3 regions of the Streptomyces sp. NPDC025273 genome follow, and region 2 is predicted to be linked to each of the others. Evidence: riboswitches for the same ligand, from Rfam matches in the RefSeq annotation. Region 2 holds a riboswitch; each other region holds the start of a gene.
The links. A riboswitch is a leader RNA that binds a small molecule or an ion and turns the genes downstream of it on or off. The one in region 2 is predicted to bind S-adenosylmethionine.
Positions count from the first base shown of each region.

Region 1 (5,959 bases), on a different contig from region 2:
CGAGCGACTCCGCGGCACCGCCGGCCGCGTCGGCCGGCCGGGCGCCGCCTGTCGGCTGCTCCACCATCCATCACCCCAATGTGTCTGTCCGCGCGGCCCCGTCAGGAGTCGGCACCCGGCCTGTCGACCAGCTCGATCTGATCCACCGCGTTGCACCAACGGCAGCGGACCGACTCGATGGTCTCACTGACCACCTCGCGCTCCTCGACACTCGGCTTCCCGGCCAGGTCGAGATGTACGTACTCCACGACCTTGGAGGAGCGCGTCACATCGAACCGGGTGAGGTTGCCGCAGAGCGTGCAGCGCCAGCGGGTCCCGTCCGTCGGCAGGGGAACCGTCGTCATCGTTGCGTCCTCTTTCGTCGTTCGTCGAGTCCCGTGGGTGCCCAGGTCTTCGATCTCGCGGTGCGCCGTCGAACTGCGGATGTCCTCAGGTAACCCTACGGCCTGGCGCATACCCATCGACACGGCGAGGCGGTCCGTCCCTCTGCCTCCCGGTACGTCATGCTCTGTGCGTGATCGATTGGCGGGAGGCCGGCCGGCGGATCCGGGCCAGGGAACCGGGGGCGGTGACCGCGCCGGTCACCTACGGGCTCATCGCGCTGTGCTGCGCCGTCTTCCTGCTCAGCCCGCTCTCCGGCCTCGCCCCGGTCCGCGGCTCCGCCGACGCCCTGCTCGCGGCGCAGGCCGGCTACTTCGAGCGGTGGGGCGTGATCCCCAGCGAACTCCTGGACGGCTCCGCCCACGCGGCCCTCACCCCGCTCACGGCGCTCTTCGTGCACGGCAGCTGGCTGCACCTGCTGGGCAACATGCTCTTCCTGTACGTGTTCGGCTCGATGGCCGAGGAGCGCATGGGCCGCGCCGAGTTCGCCTTCTTCTACGTCTGCTGCGGCTACTTCGCCCTGGTGGTCTACGCGGTCGTGCACCCCGATTCCGACCAGACCCTGGTCGGCGCGTCGGGGGCGATCTCGGCGGTGCTCGGCGCGTTCCTCCACCTCTTCCCCCGGTCCCGGGTCACCAGCCTCTTCCCGTTCCTCTTCTTCCTGCCGCTGCGCTTCCCCGCATGGATCGTGCTCGTGTTCTGGTTCGTCCTGCAGTGGCTGGCGGCGCGGAGCGCGGGCAGCGGTCCGGGCGTGGCGTATCTCGCCCATGTGGCGGGCTTCGCCGCGGGGTTCCTCTACTCCTGGGGGCGCTTCCGGGGTGGGGTTAGGGTGAAGGCTCCAGCCAGGGCCACCGAGGGAGAAAGCAAGCCGTGATCACCGCGATCGTGCTCATCAAAACCAGCGTGGACCGGATTCCCGAGATCGCCGAGGCCATTGCCGCGCTGGACAGCGTCAGCGAAGTCTTCTCGGTCACCGGCACGTACGACCTGATCGCCATGGTCCGGGTGGCCAGGCACGACGATCTGGCCGACGTCATCCCCGGCCGCATCAGCAAGATCCCGGGCGTCGAGGGCACCGACACCCACGTCGCCTTCCGTACGTACTCGCAGCACGACCTCGAGGCGGCCTTCGCCATCGGTCTCGACGCCTAGCAATGCTTCGGGCCGGGGACGCGGCACCCCTCGTCCCCGGCCGAAGCCGTACGCGGTCCCGTCAGACCTGTGCCGCGCCCCGGTCCGGGACGCAGCGTCCGTCCTCCGTGCGGTAGGTCCACCGCGCGCCCGCGCCCACCAGCTCCCGGACCGCGCCCAGGAACCGCTCGATGTGCTCGTCCGGCGTACCGGCTCCGAAGCTCACCCGGATGGCGTTGAGCGACCCCTCCCCCGGCTCGGCCTCGGGCGCACCGCACTCGCCCGGGTCCTGCGGCTCGCTGCCCAGCAGCGTCCGGACGAGCGGGTGGGCGCAGAACAGTCCGTCGCGCACCCCGATGCCGTACTCCGCGGAGAGTGCCGCGGCGAAGTGCGAGCTGCTCCAGCCCTCGACGACGAACGAGATGACGCCGACCCGCGGGGCGTCGTCGCCGAACAGCGAGAGCACCTTGACCTCGGGAACCTCCGCCAGTCCCTCGCGGACCCGGGAGACGAGCCGCTGCTCGCGGGCGACCAGCCGGTCGAACCCGGCCTCGGTCAGGGCCCTGCAGGCGGCGGCGATGGAGTGGACGCCGATGACGTTGGGCGATCCCGCCTCGTGCCGGGCCGCCGTGGTGTGCCACTCCACGTCCACGCCGCCGTCGGTGCGCCGGGCGACCTTGCGCGAGGCGCCGCCGCCGGCGAGGTACGGCTCCGCGTCCCGCAGCCAGTCGGCGCGGCCCGCGAGGACGCCCGAGCCGAACGGCGCGTACAGCTTGTGCCCGGAGAAGGCGACCCAGTCGACGTCCAGCTCCGCGATGTCCACCGGGTGGTGGGGCGCCAGCTGCGCCGCGTCCAGCACGATCCGCGCACCGTGGGCATGGGCGGCGGCGGCCAGTTTCCCGACCGGCCACAGCTCACCGGTGACGTTGGACGCGCCGGTCACGCAGACGAGCGCCGGCCCGTGGGGCTCCCGCCCGGCCAGCGCCCGCTCCAGCGTCGCGACGGCCTCGGCCGGGGTACGCGGGGCGTCGAGGTACGTCACCCGGGCATCGCGCCAGGGCAGCAGCGAGGCGTGGTGCTCGGTCTCGAAGACGAAGACCTGGCAGTCGGCGGGCAGTGTGGCGGCGAGCAGGTTGAGGGAGTCCGTCGTCGAACGGGTGAAGACCACCTGGTCCTCGGGGCGGCAGCCGAGGAAGTCCGCGACCGTCGTGCGGCTGCTCTCGAAGAGGTCGGTGGAGAGCTGCGAGAGGTACCCGGCGCCGCGGTGCACGCTGCCGTAGTACGGGGCGTAGGCGGCCACGTCGTCCCACACCCGCCGCAGAGCCGGGGAACTCGCCGCGTAGTCGAGGGCGGCATAGGTGACGTCACCACCCGTCACCAGCGGAACAGTGACATCGGCACCCAGGACCGGCAACGGCGCACAAAAGGACTGGTCGAGGGCAGCGGTGGAGACGGACATGGCGAACTCCCGTAACAGGCAGGCGAAATCCTCGCGCCGGCGATACGCGGCAGCACGGGGAAGAAGGAAAAGACACAGGTGCGGAGAAGGGCGTGGAGCCCTAGCGCATTCGCTTGCTCACAAGAGGCTCCCTAGGGACCAGGACCCCGGGGGTTGGCATACACAGATGCCGAGGGGCCCGCGCTTGCCGCAGACCTCACTGCCTGCGGCCCGGTCTTCACCCGGGGCACCCCGCCACGGACGGAGGGTTGCCGGACAGCGGGCCGGGGCCGTAGTCGCTGTCACTCATGACCTGCGCAGCATCTTGCCATACCCGTCCGTACGCGCAAGGGCGCGGTCCGCGATCCGGACCGCGCCCTGCTGCACCTCGTACACCCCGGGCCGCTCCGGACCCGTCGGCCGGATCGGAACACGGCCCGGACGAAGGGACCTACGCGTTGCTCGCGGCCACCCAGCGCTCCAGCGCGCGCTTGGCCGCACCCGAATCGATCGACTCGGCGGCCCGCGCGATCCCGGCGGCGATCTGCTCGTTCAGCGTGCCCTCGCCCGGGTCGAGGGCGACCAGCGCGGCGGCCGAGTTGAGCAGGACCGCGTCGCGTACCGGACCGGTCTCCCCGTCCAGCAGCCGGCGGGCCACATCCGCGTTGTACGAGGCGTCGGCGCCGCGCAGCGCCTCGACCGGCACCAGCTCCAGGCCGACGTCACGCGGGTCGAACCGCTCCTCCCGCACGGTGCCGTCCCGGACGATCCAGACCCGGGAGGCCGCCGTGGTGGTCAGCTCGTCGAGACCGTCGTCGCCCCGGAAGACGAGCGCCGAATTGCCGCGGTCGGCGAGCACGCCCGCGACGATGGGCGCCATCCTCAGGTCGGCGACCCCGACGGCCTGGGACCGTACCCGGGCCGGGTTGGTGAGCGGGCCCAGGATGTTGAAGGTGGTCTGTGTGCCGAGCTCCTTGCGTGCCCTGGCCGCGTACCGCAGGGCGGGGTGGAACTTCACGGCGAAGCAGAAGGTGATGCCCGCCTCCTCCGCGACCTCGACCACGCGCTGCGGCGTGAGTTCGAGACTGACGCCGAGCTTCTCCAGGACGTCGGAGGCACCGCTCGCCGAGGAGGAGGCGCGGTTGCCGTGCTTGACGACCTTGGCGCCGGTCCCCGCGATCACGATCGCCGACATGGTGGAGATGTTGACCGTCTTGGCCAGGTCCCCGCCGGTGCCCACGATGTCGACCGTGCGGCCGGGCACGTGGATGGTCCGGGCGTGCGCGTACATGGCGTTCACGAGGCCGGTGACCTCGTCGACGGTCTCTCCCTTGGCCCGCAGCGCGACCGCGAATCCGGCGATCTGCACATCGGTGGCCTCGCCGCTCATGATGCGGTCCATGGCCCACGCGGTGTCCTCGGCGGTCAGGCTCTCGCCGCGCAGGAGCGGGGTCAGCACGCCGGGCCAGGAACGGGCCGCCACGCTGTCGCCGCCGTCCGGGGTCACCACGTTCATGGTCCGCTCCTGGGGTCCACTGCCGGTAAGGGGTCGCTGCACACCCTATCCAGCCCCGGGGACGGCGAAGAGCCCCGTCCATCGAATGGACGGGGCTCCTGCTGTGGCGTTCAGCTGAGGTGATCAGTGGTGGCCGTGGCCGCTGGTGATCTCCTTGTACTCCTCGGCGGTGGGCTTGGCGATCTGGTTGTTCTCGCCGTAGTAGCTCCTGCTGAGCCTGGCCCGCAGCCTCTGCAGCGCCGACGGCTTGCGCTCGACACCGTTCTTGTCGACCGTGGGGCCGATCTCGAACGGCTTGTACTGCTCGTGCGCCGTGAGCGTGTGCAGCTGCGCCGGGCTGAGCGGCTCGTGGATCTCCACGAACTCACCGTGCGGCAGGCGCTTGATGGTGCCGGACTCGCGCCCGTGCAGCACCTTCTCCTTGTCGCGGCGCTGGAGGCCGAGGCAGATCCGCCGGGTGACGATGAACGCCAGGACCGGGCCGACGAAGAAGGCGATCCGGACGAACCAGCTGATCGCGTTGAGCGACAGGTGGAAGTGCGTCGCCCAGATGTCGTTGCCGCCGCCGATCAGCATGACGAAGTAGACCGTCACCCAGGCGACACCGAGGCCGGTACGGGTCGGAGCGTTGCGCGGACGGTCCAGGATGTGGTGCTCGCGCTTGTCCCCGGTGATCCACGACTCGATGAACGGATAGAGCGCCAGCGCCGCGAGGACGACACCGAAGAGAACCAGCGGGATGAGCACGCCCAGGGCCAGCGTGTAGCCCCAGAGGTTGATCTCCCAGCCCGGCATCACACGGACGAAGCCTTCCGCGAAGCCCATGTACCAGTCCGGCTGGGCGCCCGTGGACACCTGGTCGGGCCGGTAGGGGCCGAGCGCCCAGATCGGGTTGATCGTGGCGATCGCGGAGAGGATCGCGATGAATCCGAAGACCAGGAAGAAGAACCCTCCGGCCTTCGCCATGTAGACCGGCAGCAGCGGCATGCCGACGACGTTCTTGTTCGTCCGGCCCGGACCCGCGAACTGCGTGTGCTTGTGGAAGAACACCAGGATGAGGTGGGCGACCACGAGACCGAGCATGATGCCCGGCAGCAGCAGGATGTGGATCGAGTAGAACCTCGAGATGATCTCGGTCCCAGGGAACTCCCCGCCGAACAGGAACATCGAGATGTACGTACCGACGAGCGGCATGGCCAGGATCGCGCCCTGCGTGAAGCGCACACCCGTACCGGAGAGCAGGTCGTCCGGGAGCGAGTAGCCGGTGAACCCGGTGAACATGCCGAGCACGAACAGCAGGAAGCCGAACAGCCAGTTGATCTCACGCGGCTTGCGGTACGCCCCGGTGAAGAACACCCGGAACATGTGCACGAACATGCCGGAGAGGAAGATGATCGCGGCCCAGTGGTGGATCTGGCGGACCAGCAGACCACCACGGACGTCGAAGCTGATGTCCAGCGTCGACGCGTACGCCGCGGACATGCGGATGCCCT
Region 1 covers NZ_JBEZYP010000001.1:903,370-909,328, reverse strand. The annotation lists gene AB0F38_RS03990 (NYN domain-containing protein) at 1-64, opposite strand, end outside; gene AB0F38_RS03985 (hypothetical protein) at 102-344, opposite strand; gene AB0F38_RS03980 (rhomboid family intramembrane serine protease) at 515-1,255, shown strand; gene AB0F38_RS03975 (Lrp/AsnC ligand binding domain-containing protein) at 1,252-1,533, shown strand; gene AB0F38_RS03970 (aminotransferase class V-fold PLP-dependent enzyme) at 1,595-2,971, opposite strand; SAM riboswitch class IV at 3,147-3,264, opposite strand; gene trpD (anthranilate phosphoribosyltransferase) at 3,402-4,466, opposite strand; gene AB0F38_RS03960 (cytochrome bc complex cytochrome b subunit) at 4,590-5,959, opposite strand, start outside.
Region 1: another riboswitch for S-adenosylmethionine. It lies ahead of AB0F38_RS03970 (aminotransferase class V-fold PLP-dependent enzyme); the one in region 2 lies ahead of thrC (threonine synthase).

Region 2 (5,959 bases):
TCGGGGACATCTCGGGGCTGGCGCGGCAGGTGGAGAGCGCGGAGTAGGTTGGTTGATATGACCGCCGACCCCGCCGCCCCGCTCTCCGACCAGGAACGCGCGGTCCTGGCCGTGGAGCGGCGCTCCTGGTCCGGCCCCGGTGCGAAGGAGCGGGCTGTACGCGAGCAGCTCGGCATGTCGCCGGTCCGCTACTACCAGCTCCTCAACGCCCTCCTCGACGACCGCCGCGCGCTGGAGGAGGACCCGGTGACGGTGAACCGCCTGCGGCGGGTCCGGGACGCGAGGCGGGGCCGGCGCTGAGGCGCCCGCCCGCACGGAGTCCCGCACACCAGGGCGTGGTCCGGACCTCCGGCTCCGGACCGCCGAAGAGGCCTCCCGATACGCTCGGGGCATGGGCAATCCGGACCACCCCCTGCCGACCCCGTCCACCCAGGCCGGCCGTGAAGGCCTCGCCGCACTCCTCGCCCGGCCCGGCCGGGCCGTCGTCGCGCTCGACTTCGACGGCACACTCGCCGACATCGTCCCCGACCCGGAGCGGTCCCGCGCCCACCCGGGCGCGGTCCCGGCTCTCTCCGCGCTCGCACCCCGGGTCGCCTCCGTCGCCGTGATCACCGGCCGCCCGGCCGACGTCGCGGTCCGCTACGGCGGCTTCGCCGGGGTGCCGGGCCTGGACCACCTCGTCGTCCTCGGGCACTACGGCGCCGAACGCTGGGACGCCGTCACCGCCACCGTGCACGCCCCCGACCCGCACCCCGGCGTCGCGGCCGCCCTGGCGGAGCTGCCCGCGGTGCTGGAGCGGACCGGGGCCGGGAGCGGCACCTGGATCGAGGAGAAGGGGCGGGCGGTCGCCGTCCACACCCGCCGGGCCTCCGCACCGCAGGCCGCCTTCGACGCCCTGCGCGGCCCGCTCGGCAGCCTCGCCGCCCGGCACGGCCTGATCGTCGAACCGGGCCGCCTCGTCCTGGAGTTGCGCCCGCCGGGCGTGGACAAGGGCGTCGCGCTCGCGGAGTACGTACGGGAGACCGGCGCCGAGTCCGTCCTGTACGCGGGCGACGACCTCGGTGACCTCGCCGCGTACGCCGCGGTGGAGGAGCTCCGCACCGCGGGCACCGCCGGCCTGCTGGTCTGCAGCGGCACCGAGGTCCCCGAACTCGCCCGGCGCGCCGACCTGTCGCTGCCGGGCCCGGCAGCGGTGGTGGGCCTGCTCGCGGCCCTCGCCCAGCACCTGGAGAGGTCCTAGGGCACCCGGCCGGACCGGGCCGGGACCGCGAGGACCCGGCCCGGTCCGGCCGGGAGGCCTAACCCCGCAGCGCGTCCAGCTGGTCCAGGAACCACTGCTGCGGCGGCAGCGAAGTCGCCGCAGCGGCGAGGCGCTTCGTGCGGGCGACCCGCTCGTCGCCGTCCATCGTCAGCCCCTCGTGCAGGGCCGCCGCCGTGGCGGACACGTCGTACGGATTGACCACGATCGCGTCCTCGCCCAGCTCCTCGTACGCCCCCGCCTCCCGGGAGAGGACCAGCGCGCAGCCGTCGTCGGAGACGACCGGGACCTCCTTGGCGACCAGGTTCATGCCGTCGCGGATGGGGTTGACCAGGGCCACGTCCGCCAGCCGGTACGCCGCCAGCGAGCGCGCGAAGTCGTCGTCGACCTGGAGCAGGACCGGGGTCCAGTCCGGGGTGCCGTACTGCTCGTTGATCCCGTCGGCGACCCGCTGGACCTCCGCCGTGTAGTCGCGGTACACCGAGAGGTCCTGCCGGGAGGGGTAGGCGAACGCCACGTGCACCACCCGCTCGCGCCACTCGGGGCGCTCCTCCAGCAGGGCCCGGTAGGCGTGCAGGCCGCGCACGATGTTCTTGGAGAGCTCCGTGCGGTCCACCCGAACGATCGTCTTCCGCCCGGCGCCCACCTGCCGCCGCAGCGTCGCCATCCGCTCGTCCACGTCCGCCTCGTGGGAGCGGCGGCGCAGGAAGTCCGCGTCGGCGCCCAGCCCGTGCACCCCGATCCGGGTGCGGCCGGTGCCGCCGAGGATCTCCGTACAGCAGCTGATGAACGCGTCCGCCCAGCGGCGGGTCAGGAACGCGGCCCGGTCGGCGCCCAGGATGCCGCGCAGCAGCTGCTCGCCGATGTCGTCGGGCAGCAGCCGGAAGTAGTCCACGGGTGCCCACGGGGTGTGGGAGAAGTGACCGATCCGCAGGTCGGGGCGGAGCTCGCGGAGCATGCCGGGCACCAGCGAGAGGTGGTAGTCCTGCACCAGGACCTCCGCGCCGACGCCCGCCTCCTCGGCGAGCGCCTCGGCGAAGGCCCGGTTGTACGCCTCGAAGGAGGCCCACTGCCGGCGGAACTCCGCGTCGAAGACGGGCTCCACCGGCGTGTCGTAGATCATGTGGTGGACGAACCACAGCACGGAGTTCGCGATGCCGTTGTACGCGTCGGCATGGACTCCGGCGTCGATGTCGAGCATCCGGACACCGGGCTCGCAGACGCCCCGCCGGGTCGCCTCGCGGTCGCCGTCGCCCAGGGCGGCGCACACCCACATCTTGTCCTCGACGGCGCTGAGGCCGGAGACGAGACCGCCCCCGCCGCGCTTCGAGTCGAGCGTGCCGTCCGCACGCAGCGCGTACGACACCGGGCCGCGGTTGGACGCGACGAGGACCTGGGCAGCGTGCTCGGAGACCATGTACCCGAATCTAGCCCGTTCGGGGAGCCGCCAAACGTGCGGCCGCCCCGACCGCTACGCCGCGTGGCGGGACGCGTACTCCGCGATCTCCCGCATCGGCGGCCGCTCCTGCGTGTCCACCGCGTGGGTGCGCGGTACGAAGCCGTCCGCGCCCCGCTCGAACTGGGTGATCGAGGGCCGCACCAGATGCCCACGGGAGAGCCGCAGCTGCGCGGTGCGGTAGATCGCCGCGGCCATCCTGCCGAGCGCCTGGCCGTCCTGGTGCCGGTGTTTGCGTACGCCGACGTCGACCTGCGCCAGCGCGTCCAGGCCCACCGTGTGCAGTGCGTCCACGAGCAGGCCCAGCTCGACCCCGTAACCGACGGGGAAGGGGAGCCGTTCCAGCAGGGAGCGGCGTGCCGCGTACTCGCCGCCGAGCGGCTGGACGAATCCGGCCAGTTGCGGCCAGTGCAGATTGAGCAGCGGGCGCGCCACGAGCTCGGTGACCCGGCCTCCCTGGCCTGCGGTGTCTCCCAACGGCCGGTCGTACATGGCCTTGACGAACTCCACCTCGGGGTCGGTCAGCAGGGGGCCGACGATCCCGGAGACGAAGTCCGCCGAGAAGTCCCTCAGGTCCGCGTCGATGAAGCAGACGATCTCCCCGCTGGTCACCAGCAGTGACCGCCACAGCACTTCGCCCTTGCCCGGGACGGCGGGCAGGGACGGGAGTATCGCGTCCCGGTGCACGACGCGGGCGCCCGCCCGCCGGGCGACCTCGGCGGTGGCGTCGGTGGAACCGGAGTCGATCACGACCAGCTCGTCGACGAGCCGGACCTTCTCCATGAGCTCGCGCCGGATCTCCGCGACGATCGCGCCGACCGTCGCCTCCTCGTTCAGCGCGGGCAGCACGACACTCACACCGGCACGGTGCGGATCCCTCGCCCGCGCGGCCGTGAGCCGTTCGACCGGGCGGTCGGCGACCGACCAGGAACGCCTGGTCAGCCAGCGTTCCACCTCTTCCAGCACGGTCGGTACTCCCTGTCTGTGATCCATCTCGCGGTTCGGACGACTCTCTCCCTCGCCCGGGGCTTCGGTTACAGTCTTGAACAACGCGGATGGCCCTCGCATGTCGGGGTCGGTCCGCGAATAAATGCCCGGATCGATGGTCCGGTGCCATAGCGCTCATCCAGAGGGACTGAGGGAACGGCCCGTTGAAGTCCCGGCAACCCTCCTGCCGACCGCGAGGTCACGGTGGGGAAGGTGCCAATTCCGTCTTGTGGCGAAATACGTCGCGAGGAAGATGAGGAGAAAGGGCCTCCGCCATCATGGCCGTGCAGACAGTTGCAACGAACAACAATTCTTCCGCCGTGGACCTCGGTCCCGCCGTAGCGCTTTCCTGCCGCGAATGCGGCGAGCGTTTCGAGCTCGGTCCCATCTTCGCCTGTGCGTCCTGTTTCGGGCCGCTCGAAGTGGCGTACGACCTGCCGAGCGGCTCCCCCGAAGAGCTGAAGAAGCGCATCGCCGAAGGCCCGGACAACATCTGGCGCTACGCGCCGCTGCTGCCGGTTCCCTCCGACGTCGCGGACAAGCCCAACATCAACCCCGGCTTCACGAAGCTGGTCAAGGCCGACAACCTCGCCCGTGAGCTGGGCGTCACCGGTGGCCTGTACGTCAAGGACGACTCCGGCAACCCGACGCACTCCTTCAAGGACCGCGTCGTCGCGATCGCCGTCGAGGCCGCCCGTGCCTTCGGATTCACCACTCTGTCCTGCTCCTCCACCGGCAACCTCGCCGGTGCCGTGGGTGCCGCCGCGGCTCGCGCCGGCTTCCGCTCCTGCGTGTTCATCCCGCACGACCTGGAGCAGGGCAAGGTCGTCATGGCCGCGGTGTACGGCGGTGAACTGGTCGGCATCGAGGGCAATTACGACGACGTCAACCGCTTCTGCTCGGAGCTCATCGGGGACCCGCTCGGTGAGGGCTGGGGCTTCGTCAACGTCAACCTGCGGCCGTACTACGGCGAGGGCTCCAAGACCCTGGCGTACGAGATCTGCGAGCAGCTCGGCTGGCGGCTGCCCGACCAGCTCGTCATCCCGATCGCGTCCGGATCACAGCTCACGAAGATCGACAAGGGTCTCCAGGAGCTGATCAGGCTCGGCCTGGTCGAGGACAGGCCGTACAAGATCTTCGGTGCCCAGGCCGAGGGCTGCTCCCCGGTCTCCACCGCGTTCAAGGCCGGCCACGACGTCGTGCGGCCGCAGAAGCCGAACACGATCGCCAAGTCCCTGGCCATCGGGAACCCGGCCGACGGCCCCTACGTCCTGGACATCGCCCGGCGCACCGGCGGCGCCGTGGAGGACGTCGACGACGAGCAGGTCGTCGACGCGATCAAGCTGCTGGCCCGCACCGAGGGCATCTTCGCGGAGACCGCGGGCGGTGTGACGGTCGGTGTGACGAAGAAGCTGATCGAGGCCGGCCTGCTCGACCCGACCCTGACCACCGTCGTCCTGAACACCGGTGACGGGCTGAAGACGCTGGACGCCGTCGCCCCGACGACCGGCCTGGCGGCCACGATCCGGCCCAGCCTGGAGGCGTTCCGCGCCGCGGGCCTCGCCGCCGCCAACTGACCACCCGAGACCGAAGGAAGGCATCCACATGAGCGTCAAGGTCCGCATCCCCACCATCCTCCGCACCTACACGGGCGGTCAGGCCGAGGTCCCGGCGGAGGGAGCGGTCCTCTCCGAGGTCATCGCGTCCCTGGAGAAGAACCACCCGGGCATCGCGGCCCGCGTCCTGGACGACCAGGGCAAGCTGCGCCGCTTCGTGAACGTGTACGTCAACGACGACGACGTGCGGTTCGAGGGCGGCCTGGAGGCGGCCACCCCGGACGGCGCCGGCATCTCGATCATTCCCGCCGTCGCCGGAGGCTGACCCCCGGACGCGGCGCGCGGGGCCCGAGGGTTCCGCCCGACCGCGTGGTGAACATCATTGCCCCCTCCGCGAGAGAAGCGGAGGGGGCAATTCTGCAGGGTTGAGCACGGTACAGTTGGGGAAGCCCCCTCAGCTGCCCGTGCCGCCCGCATATGAGAATGCGCCCGGTCGCGACAAGAAGCAGCCAAAGTACGTGAACTCTTTGCGGCATAAGTGGCCTTTGCCCGGCCCGACTTGCCCAGGAACATCACGGGTCCTCCCCATCCGGGTGTTCAGGCGTGCCCAGAATTCTCGTCCGATTGACCTGTTGCAGAGGGCAGTTGGGCAGATACATTCAGCCGCGGTCGACGCGTTCCGGCGCACGCCACCCTCTCCTG
Region 2 covers NZ_JBEZYP010000005.1:309,529-315,487, reverse strand. The annotation lists gene AB0F38_RS12210 (extracellular solute-binding protein) at 1-47, shown strand, start outside; gene AB0F38_RS12205 (DUF3263 domain-containing protein) at 58-300, shown strand; gene otsB (trehalose-phosphatase) at 392-1,240, shown strand; gene AB0F38_RS12195 (trehalose-6-phosphate synthase) at 1,299-2,675, opposite strand; gene AB0F38_RS12190 (glucosyl-3-phosphoglycerate synthase) at 2,730-3,680, opposite strand; SAM riboswitch class I at 3,834-3,961, shown strand; gene thrC (threonine synthase) at 3,980-5,278, shown strand; gene AB0F38_RS12180 (MoaD/ThiS family protein) at 5,307-5,582, shown strand.

Region 3 (5,959 bases), on a different contig from region 2:
CTCCATCATCACCGGCACGTACATGTCGGTGCGCAGCGGCACCATGAGCGCGATGATGTTGGTCCGGCTGCTGGCGAGGGCGCGGGCCCCCGCGTTGGGGTGGTAGCCGAGCTGCTGGATGCTGAGCTCCACCCGTTCCCGGGTGGAGGCGGAGATCGACCGCTTCCCGCTGAGGACATAGCTCACCGTGCTCGCGGAGACTCCGGCGTGCTGGGCGACCTCGGCAAGCGTGACCATTCAGCTCTCCCTTGCAGATGAGGACGGTGAAGGAGAGTCGGTGAAGCGCTTCGACAGCACTCCCTACTCCTCTCCTTACACTCTGACATGCACAGACACCGCCGAGCCTAGACTCGCTCGCGGGGACTGTCCAGCAGTGGAGTCGAAGCGCTTCGATCGCCTGGGATCCGCTCCTCCACACCGTGTCTCAGGACGCCGACGGTGTCCAGCCGGCGAGCCAGTCCGCGGTCTCCTGAGCCGTGGCCTGGGAATCCGAGAGGTGCGGCCGGTCGCTGCTCGCGGAACCCGCTCCGGGCCCGGCGTTCCTGTACTCGGCGAAGCGGTCGTCCTTCCAGGAGAAACCGCTCATGTCGGTCCACGGGGCGGATTTGACCGCGGCACTGAGCGTGGTGTCGCGGAAGGTGGCCATCGGGTCGAGCGAGGCGTCACCGCCCGCGTGCCACGGCCGCCCGAGGTAGAAGCTCGCCGCGGAGACGTCGCCGTTGACGGTCGAGTTGTTGATCAGGAAGCCCTTGCGGTCCGCGGCGGTGCTGGGTGCGGCGATGTAGCCCGCGGAGCTGCCGTCCCACCGCTTCTTCAGCGTGATCACGCAGGAGTCGATCACCGCGCTGGCCCGGCCGAAGATGAAGTCGACGTTGCCGATGACATAGGAGTTGGTCATGTAGACACGGCCGAGCGTCGCCTTGGAGGCGGTGTCGAGGAGCAGGGTGTCCTGGTCGCCGGTGACGATGACGGAGTCGAGGAACACCTTGTCCGCGGCGGTGCGCAGGGCGACGGCCTGGCGTGCGCTCATGTCCTGGTGGGCGGCCTCGTCGAAGTCGTTGGAGATCGTCAGGTTACGGGCCTGGAAGCCGTTCGCCTCGGCCGCGACGGTGGCACTGCCGCTCGTGCCGTAGGTGCCCGACCCGTCGGGTTTCCGGGTGCCGGAGGCGTTGTCGTAGACGATGACGGTGTCCTTACGGCTCGATCCGCTGCCCTGGAGGGTGACGTTCTGTTTGGTGGCGGGGATCTTCACGGTCTCGCGGTAGGTGCCGGGCTTGATGGACACGATGACGCGTGCGGTGTTGCCGACCGGGATCGCGTTCACCGCGGCCTGCACGGTGGTGTACTGCCCGCTGCCGTCCTTGGCGACGGTGAGCGTGCTCGCCGCCGCGGCGCCGGACGCCGACCCGTATGCCTGCACCGACACGACGGCCAGGAGCGCCGCCGCTCCCGCCGTCAGCGCGCGGCGCTGTCCGGGGTGGGCCGCGGTACGTCGTCGATTCGCTGCCATGACCTGGTCCGTTCCGTCGGGAAGAGGTGGGGGTTCCTGGCAGTAGTCGCCGCGGCGGCGCGAAAGGTTGCCACGCGCCCGGGACTCGTGGCGGTACGGGAATGCGGGCCAGGCGCACCGTCTCATGATCTGTGGAACCGCGCGTCCCGCGCCCGGACCTGTCCACGGGGCCCCGCGGCCCGCAGCACCACGTCGAGCGCCCCCGCCGGATCGGCCGCGTACACGTTGCTGAACCAGGCCATGTTGGCCTCGACCACCGCCCACCGCTCGGTGTCCCGGCCGCCCGTCCCCCACATCCGCCCGACGTCGACCACCACCGCGCTGGGCAGGGTGGCCCCGCACGCCTCGGCCAGCCGTCGCGCGAAGTCCCGGATTCCGGCCTCGTCCGGGTGCCCCTTCAGCGGCGCGGCGTCCAGCCGGCCGAAGGTGGCGTACCGGGAGCCGGCGCGTATCTCTCCGTCGAGCAGGAACAGCCTGAACTCCGCTGCCCAGGTGACCACTTCACTGACCTGCACCAGTGGGTCGCTCCCGTGCGAAGGCACCTGGAGCGCACTGCCGTCCTCGTACACCGCGGCCGGAAAGCTCTTGTCGGTGGGCGGCTTCACGAAGACGGGGCCCTTCTCCCGGCGGGCCGCCGACAGTCGGACGCGCGTGATCCCGCGCCCGGTGAACGGGTACGGCAGTGCGTCCAGCCAGCCCTCGTCCGGCTCCAGCAGTGTCACTCCCAAGGGGCCTGCCACGCCCGAGGCGAAGTGCGGGCCGCCGTAGTAGTGCGCGCCGCTCCTCCCCCGCAGCCGGTCCGGCACCCCGGCGCGGGGCAGGATCACGACCTCCATGCCGCGGTCGCGGGCCGCCCCGGCCAGGAGGCCGGCCGTGGCGGAACGGTGCGGGGCGAGCGCCAGGAGAGGGACCATGCGACAGCAGCTTAGGCGCCCGGGACCTTCCGGGGGTCAGGCTGCCGGGCCCGCGGTCCCGCCACCGCCGCCCACGGCCGCCGACACGCGGCAACACCCGGAGCGGTCCGCTCCCGCGTCGGCTCCGTCAACTCGCCTCGCGCCACGACAGCACACCGTGGTACGGCGATGTTGCCCCACACGACGGGTGGTCAGTTTCCGCAGAGGACGGCCACCGGCCCGAAACACCGCCGACGGGGACGGGCACCGGCAGCGCCGATCACACGCCGGCGGACTTGGCCACCTTCCCGACGAGAGCCGCGATCATCGGTTCGTCCGGCCCCGGCTCCGGCGCGAACTTCGCCAGTTGGGCGGGAGGGAGCGGCCCGAGGACCTCGGAGGTCTCCACGGTCGCGATGACCCCACCCACACGTACGACGGTCACCAGGGAGTAGTTGTACCCCTTGTGTCCGGACGTCGTTTCCGTACGGCCCAGCACGCGGTACCGCACGGCCTCCTCGCCGAGATCCGGTACCGGAAGCGTCTCGGTCGTGAGGGAGGCGGCACCATGGGCATTCCGTACCGAGAAGCTGTCGCATGTGTCCACGGCGCGGCGCAGTGCGGCGAGACGGGAGCGGGCCGTCTGCGGCGGGTAGCTGGTGAGAACGGTGTCCCGGGGGGCCATGGCACTGTCGCCCACGTACATCGTCGACCATGCGGCAGCTGATTCCCCGCGGCCGGGCACGTTTTGGCTGCGCACCTTCCGCAGAGCCACACAGCCGTCCGGCTCGGCCGTCTCCTCGCCGACGTCGCCCGTGGCGGCGCCGGTGCGCGCATCGCCACCGGTGAGGGTGAAGCCTGCGGCTGCGGCCTCGCCTTCGGTGAGCAGCGCGGCCTTGAGCGTGTCGGCGGTGAGCGGCGTGGAGCGGTCCTTCGCCTCCGACGCCGCCGGGACCCGCCCGGCGTCGCTGCCTGCCCCGGCCGGCCTCTGGGCGTCGGAGCAGGCCGGGGCCAGACCGAGGACCGGCAGGAGAGCGGCGGCCGGAAGCCATCGCCGTCGCATGTGATGTGCCATCAGGTTCCGTTTCCTCGAGCGTGTTCGGGCCGTGATCACGCGGTCCCTCCAGCTACGGCCCGTAGGTGAAGTGTCCGCGGCTCGTGCGCTGTGGGCCGGGTCCCGCCGTCCCGCACAGTGCACCGCCCTCGGTGCCGACGTTCACCAGGCCGGTCGCCTCACCGTCGAGGCCCACGAACCGCAGCGCGTGCCAGCGCGGCAGCCAGTAGACCCGGCCCCGGTGGCCCGCGAGCAACTCCCGCAGACCGGCGGGGGCGTGCGTCCAGACCTCGGGCAGACCGCCCGCGTGGTCGAAGGCGGCGCGCAGGGCGAACCAGCCGTCGTCACGCACGTCGCTGGAGGTCAGCAGCAGCTCGACGGCCTGGCCGGGCTCCTGCACGCACTTCTTGGCGTGGATCCAGTGCACGTGGTGGCCGGGGGCGTACCGCGTGCAGCCGTCCTGGTGAACGAGGTGGGGGAGCATGGGCCGTCGCCCGCCTTCCGGGGTCATGGACCCCGGGGGCCCGTCCCCGGTGGTCCGCTGTTCCCCGCACGGTGCCGCGCGGGGCGGGTCGTCACCCGGAGCACCCGCAGCGGAAGCGGGGTGCCGTCCAGCGAGCCGGGGCTTTCCACTGGAACTCATGACCCACCGGAAGCGTAACAGCAGCGCAGGATGCGTCAGCGCGTGCGCAACACCCCTCTGACGCACCGCACATGACGCCTCACCCGTGCAGGAGAACGGGGAACGCCTCCATGTCGTTCTGCGTCATCACCGGCAGCTTGCGGATCTCGTCGTCGGGTATCGCGAGCTTCAGGTCCGGGAAGCGGCCGAACAGGGCGGGCAGCGCGATGCCCGCCTCCACCCGGGACAGGGCGGCACCGGGGCAGATGTGCGGGCCGTGACCGAACGTCATGTGCCGGATCGGCGCGGGGCGGGTGATGTCGAAGACGTCGGCGTCCGCCCCGTGCTGCGCGGCGTCGCGTCCGATGGCCCGGTACGAGATGACCAGCCCCTCCCCCTTGGCGATCACCTGGTCCCCGACCTGGATGTCCTCCGTGGCGAACCGCATCAGCAGATGGGTGCTGGGGGTGTCCCAGCGCAGGGTCTCCTCGATCACCGTCTCCCACGGGATCTCCCCGTCCAGCACCTTCCTCAGCTGGCCGGGGTGGGCGAGCAGCGCCCGTACGGCGTTGAGGACGAGCCCGATCGTGGTCTCGTGCCCGGCCGCGACCATGGCCTTGAGGTTGCCTACGACCTCCTCCTCGGTGAGCGGTTCGCCGCCCTCCTCCGCGAGGATCAGCGCACTGGTGAGATCGTCCGCGGGGCGCGCCTTCCTGTCCCGTACGAGCTCCGCGTAGAAGACGTCCAGCTCCGCGATGATCGCCATGCGCTCCTCCTGCGGGGTGAGCATGGAGAAGAACGCCTTGTACCGCTCCATCAGCATCGGGTGCAGCGCCTCGTCCACGCCCATCAGCAGACCGACCACCCGCATCGGCAGCGGCTGGGCGAACACCGTCTTGAGGTCGACGACGCCGTCCTTGCCCTGCTCGGCGAGTGCGTCCAGCAGTTCCTCGGTGAACTGCTCGATGGCCGGGCGGATCGCCTCCAGCCGGCGCGGGGTGAGCGCCTGGGAGGTCTTCGTCCGCAGCCTGCGGTGCTCCTCACCGTCCACGGTGAACATGGAGCGCCCGGCGTCGATCATGCCGATCAGCGGCCAGGCGTGCGTGACCTCGCCGCTCTGCCAGAGCCCCCAGGCGTCCAGGTCCTTCACCAGCCGGGTGTCGACCAGGAGTTGACGTGCCTCCGCGTGCCGGGTGACGGTCCAGGCGGGCACCCCGAGGAGCTCGATGCGGGCGAGCGGGGCGCCGTTGCTCAGCTGTTCGGTCTCACCGTCGAGATCCCGGACCAGGGGGTCGACGACCACGGTCGCGTGCGGGCACTTCACAGCGGGTCTCCTGTCGTACGTACGGGTGCGAACCGGACGGGGAGCGCGTTCATCCCGCGCAGGAAGGCGGAGGGCCGCCGCACGAGGTCCTGGGGCGGGACGGCGAGCTGGAGGTCGGGCAGCCGGTCGAGGATGACCTCGATCGCGGTACGGGCGATGGTCTCGGCGATCTCCTGTGCGGGGAAGGGGCAGCGGTACTCGCCGTGGCTGAACGCCAGGTGCGCCCCGTTGCTGCCGTGCCCCAGGTCCTGGCGTATCAGGGGGTCGGTGTTGGCGGCGCCCAGGCCCAGCAGGAGCATGTCCCCCGCCTTGATCATCCGCCCGCCGAGCTGCGTGTCGCGGGCCGCCCAGCGGCCGGCGAGGATCTGGGTGGGGCTCTCCTCCCAGAGGACCTCGTTCATCGCGTCGCCGACGCTGCGCCGGCCGCCGGCGAGCGAGTCGGCGAACTGGTCCTCGGTGAGCATCAGGCGCAGGGAGTTGCTGATCCAGTCGGCGGTGGTGAGGTGGCCGGCCGCCGTGATCGCCATCAGGTCGAGCGCGTACTCCTCGTCCGTGA
Region 3 covers NZ_JBEZYP010000012.1:161,252-167,210, forward strand. The annotation lists gene AB0F38_RS20930 (LacI family DNA-binding transcriptional regulator) at 1-237, opposite strand, end outside; gene AB0F38_RS20935 (pectinesterase family protein) at 425-1,510, opposite strand; gene AB0F38_RS20940 (ATP-grasp domain-containing protein) at 1,633-2,424, opposite strand; gene AB0F38_RS20945 (hypothetical protein) at 2,684-3,478, opposite strand; gene AB0F38_RS20950 (hypothetical protein) at 3,531-3,941, opposite strand; SAM riboswitch class IV at 3,993-4,104, opposite strand; gene AB0F38_RS20955 (cytochrome P450) at 4,180-5,403, opposite strand; gene AB0F38_RS20960 (cytochrome P450) at 5,400-5,959, opposite strand, start outside.
Region 3: another riboswitch for S-adenosylmethionine. It lies ahead of AB0F38_RS20950 (hypothetical protein); the one in region 2 lies ahead of thrC (threonine synthase).